Regions from separate parts of the Paraburkholderia sp. J94 genome, predicted to be linked through region 2. Evidence: riboswitches for the same ligand, from Rfam matches in the RefSeq annotation. Region 2 holds a riboswitch; each other region holds the start of a gene.
The links. Region 2 has a riboswitch for cobalamin ahead of cobW (cobalamin biosynthesis protein CobW). Riboswitches for the same ligand answer to the same signal wherever they lie in the genome.
Positions count from the first base shown of each region.

Region 1: linked by a shared signal. The riboswitch ahead of U4Y88_RS00870 (HoxN/HupN/NixA family nickel/cobalt transporter) and the one ahead of cobW (cobalamin biosynthesis protein CobW) in region 2 are both predicted to bind cobalamin.
Region 3: linked by a shared signal. The riboswitch ahead of U4Y88_RS28395 (TonB-dependent receptor domain-containing protein) and the one ahead of cobW (cobalamin biosynthesis protein CobW) in region 2 are both predicted to bind cobalamin.
Region 4: linked by a shared signal. The riboswitch ahead of U4Y88_RS13275 (TonB-dependent receptor) and the one ahead of cobW (cobalamin biosynthesis protein CobW) in region 2 are both predicted to bind cobalamin.

Region 1 covers NZ_CAJMZH010000001.1:192,112-196,530, forward strand. The annotation lists gene U4Y88_RS00860 (porin) at 1-96, shown strand, start outside; gene U4Y88_RS00865 (BON domain-containing protein) at 131-499, shown strand; gene U4Y88_RS00870 (HoxN/HupN/NixA family nickel/cobalt transporter) at 570-1,631, opposite strand; cobalamin riboswitch at 1,721-1,918, opposite strand; gene U4Y88_RS00875 (porin) at 2,344-3,522, shown strand; gene U4Y88_RS00880 (ABC transporter permease subunit) at 3,588-4,376, opposite strand; gene U4Y88_RS00885 (extracellular solute-binding protein) at 4,381-4,419, opposite strand, start outside.
Region 2 covers NZ_CAJMZH010000013.1:49,136-53,554, forward strand. The annotation lists gene U4Y88_RS25945 (cobyrinate a,c-diamide synthase) at 1-142, opposite strand, end outside; gene cobO (cob(I)yrinic acid a,c-diamide adenosyltransferase) at 147-749, opposite strand; gene U4Y88_RS25955 (cobalamin biosynthesis protein) at 836-1,255, opposite strand; cobalamin riboswitch at 1,685-1,957, shown strand; gene cobW (cobalamin biosynthesis protein CobW) at 2,217-3,314, shown strand; gene cobN (cobaltochelatase subunit CobN) at 3,358-4,419, shown strand, end outside.
Region 3 covers NZ_CAJMZH010000015.1:119,923-124,341, forward strand. The annotation lists gene U4Y88_RS28395 (TonB-dependent receptor domain-containing protein) at 1-1,926, opposite strand, end outside; cobalamin riboswitch at 2,017-2,223, opposite strand; gene U4Y88_RS28400 (LysR family transcriptional regulator) at 2,318-3,259, opposite strand; gene U4Y88_RS28405 (CoA-acylating methylmalonate-semialdehyde dehydrogenase) at 3,457-4,419, shown strand, end outside.
Region 4 covers NZ_CAJMZH010000005.1:471,950-476,368, reverse strand. The annotation lists gene U4Y88_RS13275 (TonB-dependent receptor) at 1-1,484, opposite strand, end outside; adenosylcobalamin (AdoCbl) riboswitch at 1,764-1,912, opposite strand; gene zigA (zinc metallochaperone GTPase ZigA) at 2,029-3,264, shown strand; gene U4Y88_RS13265 (oxidoreductase) at 3,300-4,130, opposite strand; gene U4Y88_RS13260 (AraC family transcriptional regulator N-terminal domain-containing protein) at 4,282-4,419, shown strand, end outside.

The sequences.
Region 1 (4,419 bases), on a different contig from region 2:
AAGGGGACGATGAACCAGACCATTATCTACGGCGCGCCGGTTGCGCCGGGCGTCTCGACCACGGCGGCCATGATCGGCCTCCGGCACAACTTCTGATCCAGCCATGCTGATCAAGCGGAGCAAAAAACTGATGAAAACATCCACGGTATTCGGGCTGGCGGCGGCCTCGATCGTCGCGATCTCGCTGAGCGCGTGGTCGCAAACGCCGGCAACGGCCAGTGACGCGGCGGTCGCCGCGTCCGGCGCCAGCGCCAGCGCGCCGACGGGCAGGAAAGCCGATCGCGCGCTGCGCAGGAAGGTCTATGCGGAGATCGTGAAGGTCAAGGAGATTCGCGCGGGCGATATCAGCGTGAGCGCGAAGGATGGCGCGGTGACCTTGAACGGCACCGTGACCGACGCGGCGCAGATTCCGAAAGTCGAAGCGATTGCGCGAGGCGTGCCCGGCGTCGTGTCGGTGACCAACAAACTGACGGTGAAGAAGCCGTTTGGCGGCATGTGACGCGTTCGTTCGCGTGACGTCGTAGTTGGGTCATGGCTGTGGCGGGGAATGTCCTCGCCACGGCCTTTTTTTATGGCTTGTCGGACTGCGGCGCCACCAGGTCGTCATAGCCTTTCAGGCGATAGATCACAAACGACGCGACCCACGAAAAAATGAACACGCCGATGATGATGAAACCGAGGTTGTTGAAGTTGTCGTTGAGGCTGCCGATGACGTCCCAGAAGCCGCCTTTCAGGTTGAAGTGGTCCGCGAGCAGTCCGAGCGTTTCGATGCCGCCGATCAGCACCGCCACCGCGACCGAAACGAGCGTGATCGTGAGGTTGTAATAGAGCTTGCGGATGGGGCGCACGAAGGCCCAGTCGTAGGCGCCGAGCATCAGGATGCCGTCGGTCGTATCGACGAGCGACATGCCCGCTGCGAACAGCACGGGAAACACGAGCACCACGCCCATCGACACGCCTTGCGCCGCCTGGCTCGCGGAAATGCCGAGCAGGCTCACTTCGGTCGCGGTGTCGAAGCCGAGTCCGAACAGAAAGCCGAGCGGCAGCATCCACAGCGGTCGCGAAACGAGACGAAACAGCGGGCGGAACAGACGCGAAAGCAGGCCGCGGCTATTCAGCAGCAGATCGAGATCGTCGTTGTCGTAACGCTCGCCGCGTCGGACCTTGCCGAACGCGCGCCACACGCCGCGCAGAATCACGATGTTCATCGCGGCGATCAGAAACAGAAACAGCGCGGAGACGCTCGTCGAGATGACCCCGCCGATATCTTTCCAGGCCTCGAAGCGGCTCTCCAGCGCCGCCGCGGTCGCCGCGACGGCGATCGCCACGAGCAGCACCACGGCCGAGTGGCCGAGCGCGAAGAAGAAGCCCACGGAGACCGGACGCTGGCCGTCCTGCATCAGCTTGCGGGTGACGTTGTCGATGGCGGCGATATGGTCGGCGTCGACGGCGTGCCGCAAGCCGAATCCATAGGCGAGCAGGCCGGTGCCGAGCAGCAGCGGCTGGGCGTGAAAGGCGATGAAGGCCCAGATCCATGCGCCGATATTGAATACCGCGAGCACGACGTAAATGCCGGCGACGCGGCGGCGAAGGGCTCCCGGCGCGGCGGCCGTTTCGAGAGCGATGGACATATGACAGTTCCTGAGGTCGGGGCTGTCCTGCAACGGACCACCGCACGAAGCCGTGGTTTGCGCATTGGGACACCCCGCCCGTTGCGGCTGCATGGACCTCGGTCGATGGCAGGTCTCCTGGCTTGCGGGTCACGGTTCGTATGCCGGCCTTCCCGGTTTCCCAGTGGCGCTCAATGGCACGAACTCGCCGCTTACAGTTGCGGGGGCAGCCGCAGACTCGACGCCGGGCGTCGTCACTGCGTTCCCTTTTGATCCCGTTGCCGGGAACCATCAGTGCGCAAGGGTAAAGGGCGGAGGGGCTGCGCGTCAATTGCGAGGGGAGAAAAAAGCGCCTGGTCGGCTCGATGAATCGATGTAAAAGCGGTCGAATTTATCCTGCGCTGCCGTGATCTTTCGCCGTGTTAATCGCCCAGAATTCTCAGATTTTATTTCTGTCAAATGCGCGTTTCTGCTTGAGTGGGCTTAACGTTTTATTCACGCGACAAGGTGTAAATGCCGCATCGCTTGAAACAATACCCTTGAATCACTGTACTCATTGCGATCTCCCGTAACTGTGCCCGTTGGCATTGTGCCCGCTTCGATATATTTCGGCGGGCATATCGACCCGGTAATCGGGTTGAGCATGCGGAGCGTCATTCCGCCGATTCAATCACGCCTTGTCTGGCTGAATCGGTCGAATGCCACGGTATCAAGTTGGTAGAAGGCTAAAGCAATGAATAACAGAAAGATCATCCTCACAGTCGCGGCGGGTTGTATCGGCACAGCGGCCCATGCGCAAAGCAGTATTGCCCTTTACGGGCTGGTGGACGCCGGCATCACCTATGTCAACAATGCGGCGACGTCGTCCGGTCATGACAGCCTGGTTAAATATGGCGATGGCGTGGCGCAGGGCAGCCGGTGGGGGATTCGCGGGTCGGAGGATCTCGGCGGAGGTACGAAAGCGATCTTCGTTCTCGAAAGCGGGTTCAGCAGCGCGGATGGATCGTCTGCGCAAGGCGGCGCATTATTCGGGCGCCATGCCGCGGTCGGCATTGCTCAGGCGGGCGTTGGAACGCTGACGTTCGGCCGTCAATACTCGCTCTCCGATGAATATATCGGCGGGAATTACACGATGGGTAATCAAACCGTTGCGGGGAACTACGCGTTCCATATCAACGATCTCGACCAGCTCACCGCTAGCCGCATTAATAATTCGGTCAAGTTCAGCAGCGCAAATTATGCCGGTCTGCAATTCGGCGCGTTGTATGGTTTTTCGAATCAGGCCGGCAGCTTCGCCGGTACGCCGACGACCACGGTCGACGGCGTGAAAACGCAAGGCTCGTCGAGCACCTATAGCTTTGGCGCCAACTATGCAGCGGGGTCATTCGCAGCGGGGGCGGCCTATACGAATATCCGATATCCGAATGGCGCGAGCCCGGCTTTCAGTGTCAGTGTGGCGAACGTGGATACGGGTGGTCTGCGCGATCTGCAGACGTTCGGTGTCGGGGCGCGCTATCGACTCGCGCGCTTTACCGTGTGGGGTAACTGGACACGCACGTGGCTTTCGACGCTCACGAATACGGCTTCCACGTTCAATAACTATGAAATCGGCGGGAAATATGCCATTAGCCCGGCGTTGAGCGCGGGCGTGGGCTACACGTTCTCGCAATTGAGCGGCCAATACGCCGGCCGCTGGAATCAGATCAATACCGCCCTGGATTACGCCTTGTCGAAGACTACTGACGTGTACGCGGTGGGCGTCTATCAACGCGCATCGGGCAGCAACTTCATCGACGGCAAGTGGGTTCCGGTCCAGGCGGAAATTGGATCGAGCACGAGTTTCATCGGCAATTCGGGGACGGGCGCGCGCAGTCAACTCGCTTTGCGAATCGGTTTGCGCCATAAGTTCTGATCGTTCCGATTAGCCGCGCCTCGCGGACGCTTGCCCGACAAGGCGAGCGCCGCGAGTGCGAAGTCTCAATCCCGGCCCATGCGTTTAAAGATCGAGAGCAGGATGATGGGAATCGGCAAGGCAAGCAGCAAAATCCAGACGAGCACGTACACCGACTGCAGCCCGTCGTTTTGCAGGTTGACGAACAGTTTGACGGGCACGCCCTGGGGAAAATACGAAAACACCGCTGCAATACCGAATTCACCAATGGTTCTCACCCAGGCAATGACGGCGCCCGTCGTGATTTCTCGCGCGGCAATCGGGAGATTCACGAGCCAGAAGGCTTTCCACGGCGTGCAACCGAGATCTTGTGCCGCTTCCTCAAGCGTCGGCGGTATGTTTTCGAAAGCGGTTTTGGAAGACGTAATGAAATACGCCAGTCCGCCATAAATCTGCGCGACGATGAAAGAGGGTGTGTTGTTGTTGATCGACAGGCCCAGATGAGCGAGAAGCGAGCCGATTGGCCCATAAGGACCATACGCACTGACGAGCAGAATGCCGGTTGCGAGCGACGGCGTGAGTAAGGAAAACAGCACGAGTGTCTCGACCGCCCGGGCCAGCCATCCTTTTGTTTTCGCGAGCCAGAATGAAAGCGGCGTGCCGATTGCGACGATGATCGCCAGTGCGCAGGTACTGAGGCTGAATGAAACACGCACGGCGTCCCAATCGCCGTAGGCCGCTTCGAGGTGGCGCCAATGTGTCTCCCAGATCAAGGCGAGCAACGGCACCGCAATAATGGCGAGCGCCGGAAGACGCAAAGCCCAGCCGAAAATGCGATGACGCTTTCGGCCGGGCGCAGTGAGGTGGGCAAGCATCGACCTAGTGCAGCGTATCGCCCTTCGGTTGTCCGTATCCTTT
Region 2 (4,419 bases):
CGGTCTTGAACACGCGCACGCGCCGCCCGGCGCGCCGGTGCAGACGCGCGAGCCCCGCCGTGAGCGTGGTCTTGCCCTGGCCCGAGGCCGGCGCGCTGATAAAGAGCGCGGGGCAGGCCACGCGCGTCGCCGTCGCGGTCATCGCGTCAGAACTCCACGCCCTTTTGCGCCTTCACGCCTTGCTCGCGATACGGATGCTTGACGAGCCGCATTTCGGTGACGAGGTCGGCGGCTTCGATCATTTCGTCGGCGGCGTGGCGGCCCGTGACGACGATGTGCTGCATCGGCCCGCGCGCGGTCAGTACACCGAGCACTTCGTCGAGCGGCAGATAGTCGTACTTGAGCACGGTGTTCAGCTCGTCGAGGATCACCATGGCGTATTCGCCGCTCTCGATCATGCGCTTCGCGGCGTCCCAGCCTTTGCGCGCGGTGGCGATGTCGGCGTCGCGATTCTGCGTGTTCCAGGTGTAGCCGTCGCCCATCGTGACGAAGTCGCAGTGCGCCACGCTGGCGAGAAAATCGCGCTCGGACGTATGCAGCGCGCCCTTGATGAACTGCACGACGCCGAGCTTCATGCCGTGGCCGAGCACGCGCACGGCCATGCCGAACGCCGCCGTGCTCTTGCCCTTGCCGTTGCCGGTGTTGACGATCAAGAGGCCTTTTTCGAGCGTCGCGGCGGCCTGCTTTTTCTCGTGGCCTTCGCGGCGGCGCTGGGTCATGCGTTGGTGCGATTCGGGATCGGTTTTCATCGTCGCGAAGAGTCCTGTTGTGTATGCGATGAGTGTCGGGTGCTGCGTGTTCGTGCGTGTTTGTGCGTATGCGTGCGTTGCTGGCGTCAGCTTCGTGGATCGGGCGCGATGGCGGCGAGCGCGACGGTCACGCCGTCGAGCGCGAGCTTGCCGCGGACCAGCGCGCCGCCTCCGGCCGCGAGCCGCGCGCACGGTTCGCACACGCCGGGCACGCCGAAACGCGCGAGTGCCGCCGCGCTCGGTGGTGAATCCGGTGCTGCTTGTAGTGCCGATTTTGATGCCGATTTTGACGCCGCTTGCAGCGACATCGCCTCCACCTGCCCGCGCGTGAAGCCCTGCAGCGGCAGCGCATGCGCGGCGCAAAACGCGCGCAATGCGGGCTCGTCGATTTTCGCGTCGAGCGTCGCCACGGCCCGCACGCGTGCGAGCGGCCACGCGCCGAGCGCGGCCCGCACGGCGGCCTCGATCTGCGCGACCGTCACGCCCTGGCGGCAGCCGATGCCCATCGCAAGCGCGCGCGGCGCCGCATTGTCCGCTGCCGGGGCGGCATCGGGCAAGCAGTCGGCGGGCGGGGAAGGGTTCACTGAGCGCGGAAAGTCGGGGGTGAAGGCCGGGGCAAAAATCAGGGCGTCTCGCGTGGGGGCCGCCAAAAAACAGCCCAAAAACCAGCCAAAAACAGCAGGCGAAATCGAGCGGAAACGTCGGAAACGCCGCAAATGCGCGCATACGATAGCACACGCATTTCGCGCGCTGCGCCTCGCTTGGGCGGCATCGCGGATAAAACCGGGGGCGGCGGCGAGCGCGTGACGGCCTCGGGCCGAGGCGGAAAATCCGCCGCAAATCCGCCGCAAATCCGCCGCAAATCCGCCGCAAATCCGCGCCCCAATGCCCCTGAGCCGCGCCCCCGCCCGGTTGACGCGCCGCCCACCCGCGCCTACACTCGCACGCACTCTGGTGCTCGCGTGCGCGTACGTTTCGCACGCAGTTAAACGGGAATCAGGGAGCCATCCCGCCACGGGCACGGCCAACCTGAACTGCACCCGCAACGGTACAACGAGCGCATCGGCTGCAAGGTCGATGCAAGCCGCTTCATCGCATGCGCCGCATGCATGGCCACTGTGCGAAGCGCGCCCCACGGCGCGGCGCGCGGGAAGGCGAAGCGGCGTGACTCGTCAGTCCGGATACCGGCCAGATACGCGGGATGCGCGCTGCGGGGTTGCGGCGCCGCGTCCATGATTTCATGCGTCATGCCGGGCCTTGCCCGTGGCGCGTCCAAGCCGGTTGTATCGTCGATCGAAGTGGTGCGGGCTGCATGCCGCCGCGCGCCGCTTGCGCGTGTTCCGCGTGTTGCGCGTGTTTTCATGCGCGCCACGCGACGATCCCCTCCGGCCGGACGCCCACGCGCGACACGCCCGGCGCGGCGCACTTCACCTGCGGCCGATGCGCCGAAGGAGCTTCCACATGCAGATGCGCAAAATCCCCGTCACCATCGTCACGGGCTTCCTCGGCAGCGGCAAAACCACGCTGCTGCGCCACATCCTCCAGCACGCGGGCGGCCTGCGCGTCGCGGTCATCGTCAACGAATTCGGCGAACTGGGTATCGACGGCGAAATCCTGCGCGGCTGCGGCATCGGTTGCGACGAGAACGGCAACGAAACGGAAGGCCAGCTCTACGAACTCGCGAACGGCTGCCTGTGCTGCACCGTGCAGGAAGAATTCTTCCCGGTGATGGAGCAACTGCTCGAACGCCGCGCCGACATCGACCACGTGCTGATCGAAACCTCGGGCCTCGCGCTGCCCAAGCCGCTCGTGCAGGCCTTCAACTGGCCGTCGATCCGCAACGCCTTCACGGTCGATGCGGTCGTGACGGTCGTCGACGGTCCCGCCGCCGCGAGCGGCCAGTTCGCGGAAAACCCGCAGGCCGTCGATGCGCAGCGCAAGGCCGATCCGAATCTCGATCACGAATCGCCGCTGCACGAACTGTTCGAAGACCAGCTTTCGGCCGCCGATCTCGTCATCCTGAACAAGACCGATCTGATCGACGCCGCCGCGCAGGACGCGCTGATCGAAGACCTGCGCGAAGAACTGCCGCCGCAGGTGAAGATCGTGCGCGCGCAGCACGGCAAGCTCGACCTGCACACGCTGCTCGGTCTCGAAGCGGCGTCGGAGGAGAGCATCCATCTGCGCCACGACCATCACGGTTCCGCCGACGATGCCGACCATCATCACGACGAATTCGATTCGGTCGTCGTTGAGGCGCAGGTCGCGTCGCGCGACGTGGCGGTCGAGGCGCTGCAAAAGCTCGTCGATGCGCACACGATCTATCGCGTGAAGGGTTTCGCCGCGCTGCCGGGCGCGCCGATGCGCCTCGTGATTCAGGGCGTGGGCCGCCGCTTCGACAGCTATTTCGACCGCCGCTGGAACGCGCAGGAAAGCGCGGCGCAACCGCTCGCGAGCCGCTTTGTGCTGATCGGCGAGGACCTCGACGCCGCCACGCTGCAAGCCGCGTTCGACGCGGCGCTGGCGGCGGCGCAAAACGCCGTGCAAACCGCGTCCGCGCAATGAGCACGATCAGCGCAATCAGCACGACGTTTTACGAGCGACACACATGCATTTGCTGCGCACCACGCCGGGCGGTTTCGTCGACGACACGCAGGGCGTGATCCGCATCGATCAGCAGCCCGCCGAGATCGTCATTCTGAGTTCGGCGGATACCACGCTTGCGCTGCTGGCGAGCGTGGTGCCGCGTCTGCCCGCGGGCTTTCCGGGCGTGCGGCTCGCGAACGTCACGTATCTGCGCCAGAACGCGTCGGTGGATTTTTATATCGACGACGTGCTCAAGCACGCGCGCGTGGTCGTGGTCGATCATCTGGGCGGCGAAACCTATTGGCCGTATGGCATCGAGCAGGTCGTGTCGCTCGCGGAGCAGCGCGGGCAACTGCTCGCGATGTTCTCGGGCGACTTGCAGGAAGATCCGAACCTGATCGCCAAGAGCCGCGCCGAGCCGGATTTTTGCCGTCTTTTGTGGCGTTATCTGCGCGAAGGCGGCGCGGCGAACGCCGAAGGTTTTCTGCGCGCGCTCGCGTGGCGCGCGTTCGACTGGGGCAGTGAGCCCGCGCTGCCCGTCGTGCTGCCCGCCGCCGCGATCTATCATCCGGCCCGCGACGTGGCCACCGTCGACGACTGGCGCGCGCGCTGGACGTCCGGCGCGCCCGTCGTCGCGATCCTGTTTTACAAGGCGCATTTGCAGGCCGCGAACACGGCCGCGTTCGATGCGCTGATCGAGGCGCTGCTCGCGCGCGGGCTCAATCCGCTGCCGCTCGCCATCACCTCGCTCAAGGATGCGATTAGTCGCGACGTGCTCGATCGTCTCGCGGCCGAGCACGATATCGCGCTCGTGCTCAACACGACGGCGTTCGCGGCCTCGTCGCTCGACGATCCCGAACCGCTCGCGCTCGCGGGCGACGCGCCCGTGTTGCAGGTGATCCTGAGCGGCGGCAATCGCGACGACTGGGTCAAGGACAATCACGGCCTGAATTCGCGCGACATCGCCATGCATATCGCGCTGCCCGAAGTCGATGGCCGCGTGATCACGCGCGCGATCAGCTTCAAGGGGCTCGCGTATCACTGCAAGGACACGCAGGTGGACGTGGTGCGCTATCAGCCCGAC
Region 3 (4,419 bases), on a different contig from region 2:
GAAGGCCGTGCGGCCCAGCGAGTTGTAGCCGTAAGCGGTCGAATAGTCGCGATTGAACAGGTTCGAGAGCGTGGCCGAAATCGCCAGATGCGCGTTCACCTTGTACGAGGCGCGCAGATTCACCGTGGTGTACGACGGCAAATACGTGGTGTTGAACTGATCGTCGAAGGTCGAGCCGCCGTAGAGCAGCGAAACGCCCGTGCTCAGCGCGTGCAGATGAAACTCGTCCCACGTGTGATCGATGCTCAGGTTCACGGTCTGACGCGGGCGCCGGTTCAACCAGGTCTGATCGCTCACGTCCTGCGGATTGAGGATGCCCACCGCGAGACTGACCGGCGTGTTCGCTCCGAGCGTGCCCTTGTACGAGAGATCGAGGCCCTGAATATGCGCGCGGCCCACGTTCACGGGCAGAAAAGTCTGCGAATCGTAAGTGATGAGATCGTGCACGCGCGTGTCGTAGAGCGCCGCCGTGAAGGTGCCGATCGACGTCGTCGCGTCGAGCGCGACTTCGACCGTATCGCTGCGTTCGGGCTGCAGATTCGGATTCGCGTAGCCCGGATAGTAGAGGTCGTTGAACGTCGGCAGACGGAACGCGTTGCCGTACGAGACGCGCGCCGTATAGACCGGCGTGATCGCCCACGCGAGCGCCGCGTTGCCCGTGTTCACGCTCTGCCCCTGCACGATTTCGTGGCGGCCCGCGAGGAACAGCGTCCAGTCGCCGAGCATGACCGACTGATGCATCGACACGGCGGAGTCGTTGCGCGCGGGCAGCCCGTCCGGCACTTCGACGGGCAGATACGCCTGCTCGCGCGTGAAGTCGTAGGCGAGCTTGGTCTCGCCCGAAAGCGCCTGCCCGAACAGCGTGTGGCCGGTTTCCTGATGCGTGATCGAAGTCGAGCTGCTCAGGCGCGTCGAATCGAACTCGTCGGTCGGAATGCCAGGATCGTTCGCGTAGATGAACTGGCGGTCATACGCGTAACCGAACGACTGATCGAACTGCGTGGTCGGCGTGATGTCGAGATGGAACGCCACGCCCGTCGTGAGCTGATGATCGCGCTGGCGATCGGCGTAACCCGCGTTGTCGTACGAGAGATCCGACTGGTGATAGAGCGCGAAGGTCGAGATCGACCAGTTGTCGCGCGCATAGCCGAGGCGCGCGTCCAGATCCTGCGCGTGATACGGATTGCGGCCGTCCTCGTGGCCGTAGGCCCACGGCTTGGTCGCGTCGATGCCCGCCGTGTTGTAGTCGTGCAGGCCGAGCGAATACGTGAGCCCGCCGAGCGCCGCGAGCGGCCCGCTCGACGGCACGGTGCCGGAAGTGCGCAGCTGCGTGTCGAAGGTCTTGTTCGAGCCGCCGCCGAACGACACCGTGGTCTGATTCGGCTGATTCGAGGCGTGGCGCGTGAACAGCTGCACGACGCCGCCCACGGCATCCGCGCCGAACGAGGCGGCAGCCGGGCCCGAAATCACTTCCACGCGGTCGAACGCCGAGGTCGGCAGATCGGCCCACGCGGCCGTGCCCGTGGTCGCCGACCCCACGCGGATGCCATCGATGAACACAGCCACCTGATTGGCCGCCGAGCCGCGAATGCTGACCGAAGCGGTCGCGCCAGGACCGCCGCTCTGCGACACGCTCACGCCGGGCAGCGTGGCGAGCGCCTGCGTGATGCTCGGGTCGATGGGGTCGAGCCGGTCGAGATCCGCGCGCGTGAGCACCTGGGTGCTGGCGTAGCGCTGATCGAACGATTGCGGCAGATGCTGCGTGTCGCCGACGACGAGAATGTTCGGCAACGTTGCGTCGGCCTGGGTTGGTGCGGCGCCGGGTTCAGCGCCTTGTTCAGCGCTTTGTGTGGACGTTTGCGCATCGGCGCACTGCCAGGCGCAGGCGGCCACGGCGGTCGCGAGAACGAATTGACGATACTTCATGAGCAGACAGATCCTGAGGTCGAACTGTCCTTGCAACGGGCGGCCGCGCGGGCGGCGCGCGCGCATCGGGACACCCCGCCCTTTGCGGCTGCTTGGACCTCGGTCGATGGCAGGTCTCCTGGCTCGCGGGTCGCCGCCCGATGCCGGCCTTCCCGGTTTCCCAGTGGCCTTCGCTGGCATGGACTCGCCGCTCACAGTTGCGGGGACAGCCGCAGACTTCCGGCGTGCGCCGTTCGCGCGCCGTTACTGCGTTCCCTTTTGATCCCGTCGCCGGGAACCATCAGCGCGCGAGCGTAAAGGCGGTGCGTTCGGCGCGTCAACCTCCGCTGTGCCAGGCGATGCGAAAAAACGTCAGATGCGCGTCGCGGCTTTCATCCCCGTATTCATCGGCTCATTCGAGCGGAAATCCCTGCTTGAAGGTCTGACGCAGGAAATCGGCGAACAAGGTCACGGCGCGCGGCACGTGCGCGCCATAGGGCCGCACCACGTGCAACTGCGACGCGAACGCGCCCACCGGCCGCCACGCAGGCAGCAGCACGACGAGCTTGCCCGCCTGCAACGCGGCCTGCGCGCTGAAATCGGGCAGCAAAGCGATGCCCAGATGTTCGAGCGCTGCGTCGCGCAGCGCCTCGCTGTTATTCGCCGACACCGGCCCGTTCACGGTCACGTTCACACGCGACTGCTCGGCGCGGCGGCCCGTTTTCTCGAACGACCACGCGCCCGACCCGAGCGTGCGCGGATAGTAAAGACAGTCGTGCTGCGCGAGATCGGCGGGCGTTTGCGGCGTGCCGCGCAGCTTCAGATACGCGCGCGTGGCGACGATCACCGAGCGCGTATCGCAAAGCTTGAACGCCACATGCGTTTCCGGCACTTGCGCGCTGTGGCGAATCGCGAGATCGAAACCTTCGCTCGCAATCGACGTGAGCCGGTCGGAGAGTTCAAGCTGCACGCGCACCTCGGGATTCGCGCGCGCGAACTGCGCGAGGCGCGGCACCAGTTGCTGACGCGCGAATGCCACGGGCGCGGTCACGCGTACCGTGCCGCGCGCGATATCGGCCATTTCGCGCACGCTCGCGAAACTCGTGGCGATGCGCTCGAACTCCGCGCGCGTGTCCTCGACCAGCCGCAATCCCGCCTCCGTGAAGCGCACGCTGCGCGTGGTGCGCTGCACCAGCGCGACGCCCGCCACGCGTTCCAGTTCGGCGATCCGCTGGCTCATCGCGGCCTTGCTCACGCCAAGGCGCGCGGCGGCCGCCGTGTAACTGCCCTGCGCCGCCAGCACATTCAGCCAGTGCAAATGGGTCCAGAGTGCTTCGACGTTCTGCGTATCCACGAAAAGACTCCTGCCCCGAATACTCAACGATGCGCCGATGATAGCACCGCGCCTGCGCATCTTTCAGCGCTGCGCACTGCGATTGTTCACAGTGGAAAACAATCAATTCAGCCGCCGTGTCTTTGCAGACGCCGGGCGGCTCCGTACACTGGCCGTCACAGTGATGCTCAACCGACACTCAATAGCGAGGAGATGACATGCAGGCCTTCACCGATTCCGCGGACGTGGTCAACTACATCGGCGGCAAGCGCGAACGCGGCGCGGGCGACCGCACGCAGCCCGTCTTCAATCCGGCGACGGGTGCGGCCGCGCGCCGTCTCGTGCTGGGCGAAGTCGCCGATGTCGACGCCGCCGTCGCGAGCGCGAAAGCCGCGTTCCCGGCCTGGCGCGACACGCCGCCGATCCGCCGCGCGCGCGTCATGCTGCGCTTCCTCGAACTGATGAACCGCCACAAGGACGAACTCGCCGCCATCATCACGGCCGAGCACGGCAAGGTATTCGCCGACGCGCAAGGCGAAGTCGCGCGCGGCATCGACGTGATCGAATTCGCCTGCGGCATTCCGCAACTGCTCAAGGGCGACTACACCGAGCAGGTCTCCACGGGCATGGACAACTGGACCGTGCGCCAGCCGCTGGGCGTGGTCGCGGGCATCACGCCGTTCAACTTCCCGTGCATGGTGCCGTGCTGGATGTTCCCGGTCGCGCTCGCGGCGGGCTGCACGTTCGTGCTCAAGCCGAGCGAGCGCGATCCGTCGGCCGCGCTGTTCATGGCGCGTCTGCTGACCGAAGCGGGCCTGCCGGACGGCGTGTTCAACGTCGTGCAGGGCGACAAGGTCGTGGTCGACGCGCTGATCGCGCATCGCGACGTGAAGGCCGTGAGCTTCGTCGGCAGCACGCCGATCGCGAACTACATCTACGAAACGGGCGCGAAGCACGGCAAGCGCGTGCAGGCGCTGGGCGGCGCGAAGAATCACATGGTCGTGATGCCCGACGCCGATCTCGACCAGGCCGTCGACGCGCTGATCGGCGCGGCCTACGGTTCGGCGGGCGAGCGCTGCATGGCGATTTCGGTGGCCGTGCTGGTCGGCGACGTGGCCGACAAGATCGTGCCGCGTCTGGCCGAGCGCGCGCGCACGCTCAAGGTGAAGAACGGCATGGAA
Region 4 (4,419 bases), on a different contig from region 2:
GTGCGCCAGCCCGTGTGCGCGAAGGTGCGATCGAACGACGACGCGGGACCGCTGACCGTGGCAAAAGTATCGCGGTGATAGTCGATGTGGTCGTAGCGCAGGCCCGCGACCCAGGCGAGGCGATCGGTCAATTCGAGGCGGTTTTCCGCGTATACGGACGCCTGGCGCGTGCTGGTGCGAAATTGCGGCACGGTCGGATCGGGGCTCGAAAACACGCCCGGATCGAAGCCGGATTGGGGCACGATCGACGAACCGTCATAGGGAGAATTACTGGTGTCGAGAAACGAAATCGCGTTGAAATCCGCGCCCACGACGAGTCGGTCCTGACGACCGAGCACGCGGCCGTCGAAGGTCGCGTCGAGCGTATCGCCGATCTGCCGTTCGTGATGCAGGATTTCGAGGTAGTCGCTGCGCAGCACGTTGCCGTCGCCCATCAGCGTGTAGCTTTCGCTGTCGCGCCAGTGGCGGTTCGTGAGCAGATAGTAAAGCTGGTTGCGCACGATGATGCCGCGCGCCGCGCGCCATTGCGTGTTCAGGCGCGTCCACTGGTCGTAATACGCGATCGACGCATTGCCGACGTTGTAGTTCTGGCGTTCGAGCGCGGGATCGAGTTGCCCGTCCGTCACCGGCACGCCGAAATAGCGCGCGGGCAGTTGACGCCCGTAGTCGTAATCGAGCGTGAACGAGAGACGCGGATTCACGTCCAGACGCAGCGCGCCGCCGAGCGCGGTCGTGTGCGATTCGCCGCGCGGCAGCCAGCCGTTGTTGCGGTCGTCGGCGAGATAGAAGCGGTAGGACAGCATCGGGCCGAGCGCGCCGGTCGTGTCGAGCGCCACGCGCTTTTCTCCGTAGCTGCCCGCGCCGAGCTGGATCGTCGTGGCGTAGTCGCGTTGCGGCGCTTTCGGCACGACGTTGATGACGCCGCCGATGCCGCCTTCGCCGTAGAGCACTGAGGCCGGGCCGCGCAGCACTTCGATGCGTTCCGCCGACCACGTGTCGAACGGGAACGACACGGTGCCCGCGCCCGCGTACATGCGCAGGCCGTCGTAAAGTGTGGTGACCGATTCGGGGCCGCTGAAGCCGCGCACGGAGAGCGAGGTGCCGCCGTTGCCGGGCGCGGCGTCGGTGGCGAAACCGGCGGCGCGCGTGACGGCCTGGGTCACGTTGTTGTCGCCGCGCTCGGTGAGTTGCGCGCTGCCGATGGCTTCGACGCTCGCGGGCGTGTCGAGGCTGGAGAGGCCGAGGCGGCTGCCGGTGGTGAGCGGCGTCGCGAGATCGGGTTTGCCGGATGCGGCCTTCGTGGCGGACGCGGCGTTCACGCGCACGGCGGGCAGCGTGGCGTTTGACGATGGTGTGCTGGCGTCGGGGGACGAAGCGGTCTCGCCGTCCGCGAAAGCGTGAGCCGCGTGGGCGAGGCACGAGCAGGCGAAGGCGCCGCGCACGGCGAAGCGCCGCGCGCTGGAAAGCGGTGTGGATACGTCCATTCTTGTTCGGTGCGGTGTTGTTATGCGAGGCGTGCGAGGCGCGAGCGCGCACACAGGCCCGCGTCGAAGCGATCGACGCGAAAGCGAAAAACAAAAAACAGAAAGCGGAGGCGCTGAGCCTGGCGGATCTAGGCGATGCCGATGCCGACGCGCGATACCGCGCGACACGTGCAACACGTGCAACACGTGCAACACGTGCAACACGCGAGCGAATGGACGCTTGAGACGAGGGACGAGCGGCGAGCGAGCGCGCGCCGCGAGACGGCCGGTGCAGTCATGCTGATTTCTCCAGGGGTTTCGCGCCCCGAAAGTACGGTTGATGAGTGCCGATGCCCAGGTCTGACTTTCGGCGCGAAGGCCGATCACAGTGGCGCGACCGTGCTGGATTTGCACCAGCTTCCGGGCATGACGAAACGGAATTGTAAGCCACGCGGCCCGCCCGTTGACCTGTTTCCTTCGTTGCCCGTTTTGTCTGCGATGTTATAACATAACACTCAATAAGACGGACACCCCGTTTCCCCACACTCGTCGAAGGAGTCATCCGATGGATTCACGCTTGCCGGTTACCGTGCTGTCCGGCTTTCTGGGCGCGGGCAAGACCACGCTGCTCAACCACATCCTGAACAACCGCGAAGGGCGGCGCGTCGCGGTCATCGTCAACGACATGAGCGAGGTGAACATCGACGCGGCGCTCGTGCGCAACGGCGGCGCGGAACTCTCGCGCACCGACGAAAAGCTCGTCGAGATGAGCAATGGCTGCATCTGCTGCACGCTGCGCGAGGACCTGCTGCTCGAAGTGAACCGGCTCGCGCGCGAAGGGCGTTTCGATCAGCTCGTGATCGAATCGACGGGGATTTCGGAGCCGCTGCCGGTGGCCGAAACCTTCACGTTCGCGGACGAAAGCGGCCAGAGTCTTTCGGACGTCGCGCGTCTGGACACGATGGTCACGGTGGTCGATGCGTTCAATTTCCTGCGCGATTACGGCTCGCAGGACAGCCTGCAGGCGCGCGGCGAATCGCTCGGCGACGAGGACACGCGCACGGTCGTCGATCTGCTGATCGAACAGATCGAGTTCTGCGATGCGATCGTGCTCAACAAGGTCGATCTGATCGACGACGCGGCGCTCGAACGGCTCATGGCGATCCTGCAGCGGCTCAATGCGCGCGCGCGCATCGAGGTCGCGGAGTTCGGCCGCGTGCCGCTTGACCGCGTGCTCGATACGCGCCTGTTCGATTTCGAGGAAGCGTCGAAAGCGCCGGGCTGGCTCGCGGAATTGCGCGGCGAGCACACGCCGGAGACCGAGGCATACGGCATCGCGAGCTTCGTGTGGCGCGCGCGACGGCCGCTGCATCCGCAGCGTTTCTGGGCGCTGATCAATTCCGAGTGGCCGGGCGTGGTGCGCTCGAAGGGCTTCTTCTGGCTCGCGAGCCGGCCGACGCACGCGGCGTCGTGGTCGCAGGCGGGCGCGGTGTGCCGTCACGGCATGGCCGGTTTGTGGTGGGCCGCGGTGCCGAAGCATCGCTGGCCGACCGACGCGGAATCGCTCGAATTCATCGAAGGAAACTGGGACGCGCATGTCGGCGACGCGCGCCAGGAACTCGTGCTGATCGGCATGGAGATGGACGAAGCAGGCTTGCGCGCGCGGCTCGACGCCTGTTTGCTCAGCGACGCCGAAATGGCCGAGGGGCCGCAGGCGTGGATCGCGTATAGCGATCCGTTTCCCGCGTGGGACGACGGCGCGGAGGACGAAGCGCGCGACGCCCACGAAGTGCAGGGATAAACCGCGCGCGCTTGATCGTTGGATTGATCGTCCGCTCAACCGTCCGTCGAGATCGTCACGCTTTCCCACGCGCCGATCTCCTGCTCCAGCGCCGCGAGTTTGCCGCGCACGAGGCCGAGCGCATCGCTGCCGAGCAACAGATGCGCGGGCGGCGTTTCGGCTTCGATCGCGGCGAGCATCGCGCGCGCGGCCTTGTGCGGATCGCCGAGTTGCTTGCCGCTCTTTTCCTCGCGCGCCTGGCGGATCGGATCGAAAATCGCGTCGTAGTCGGCGATCGAACGCGGCGTGCGCATCATCGAGCGGCCCGCCCAGTCGGTGCGGAACGAACCCGGCGCAACGGCCGTGACCGCGATGCCGAGCGGCGCGACCTCCTTGCCGAGCGCTTCGGAAATGCCTTCTAAAGCGAATTTGCTGCCGCAGTAATAGCTGATGCCCGGCATGGTGATGTACCCGCCCATCGAGGTGATGTTCAGGATGTGGCCGCGCCGCTGCGCGCGCATGAACGGCAGCACGGCCTTCATCATCGCGACTGCGCCGAATACGTTCACGTCGAACTGCTTGCGCAATTCCGCGAGCGGCGATTCTTCCATCACGCCCTCGTGGCCGTATCCCGCGTTGTTCACGAGCACGTCGACGGGGCCGACGCTCGCTTCGATGTCGGCGATTACAGCGTCGATCGCGTCGAAGTCGGTGACGTCGAGCACGCGCGCCACGGCCTGCGCGTGCAGCGCCTCGAAATCGCGCTGAGCCTGCTCGCTGCGCACCGTGCCGACGACGCGATGGCCCGCCGCGAGCGCCTCCTGCGCGAGCGCGCGCCCAAATCCGCTGCTGACGCCCGTGATGAGCAGAGTTTTGCTGCTTGCCATTTCCGGTTCTCCCGATTCGTGACTGGAACGTGCATACTAGTCTTATGAATCGGACTGATTAAGCCAGAATCCGGTAATTTTCTTGCCTGAAACTATGAATGCGAAACGTGCTTCTTCTTCCCGTCAGGCCGCCGCGAACAGCCAGGACCGCATGATCGCGTTGCTGCACGCGCTCGCGCCCGACGAAGGCTACAACCTCACCGCGCTGCCGAGCGTGCGCGTGCTGCGCTCGAACCGGCCGCTCGCGCGCACGCCGGTGCTCTACGATCCGGGCATCGTGATCGTCTGC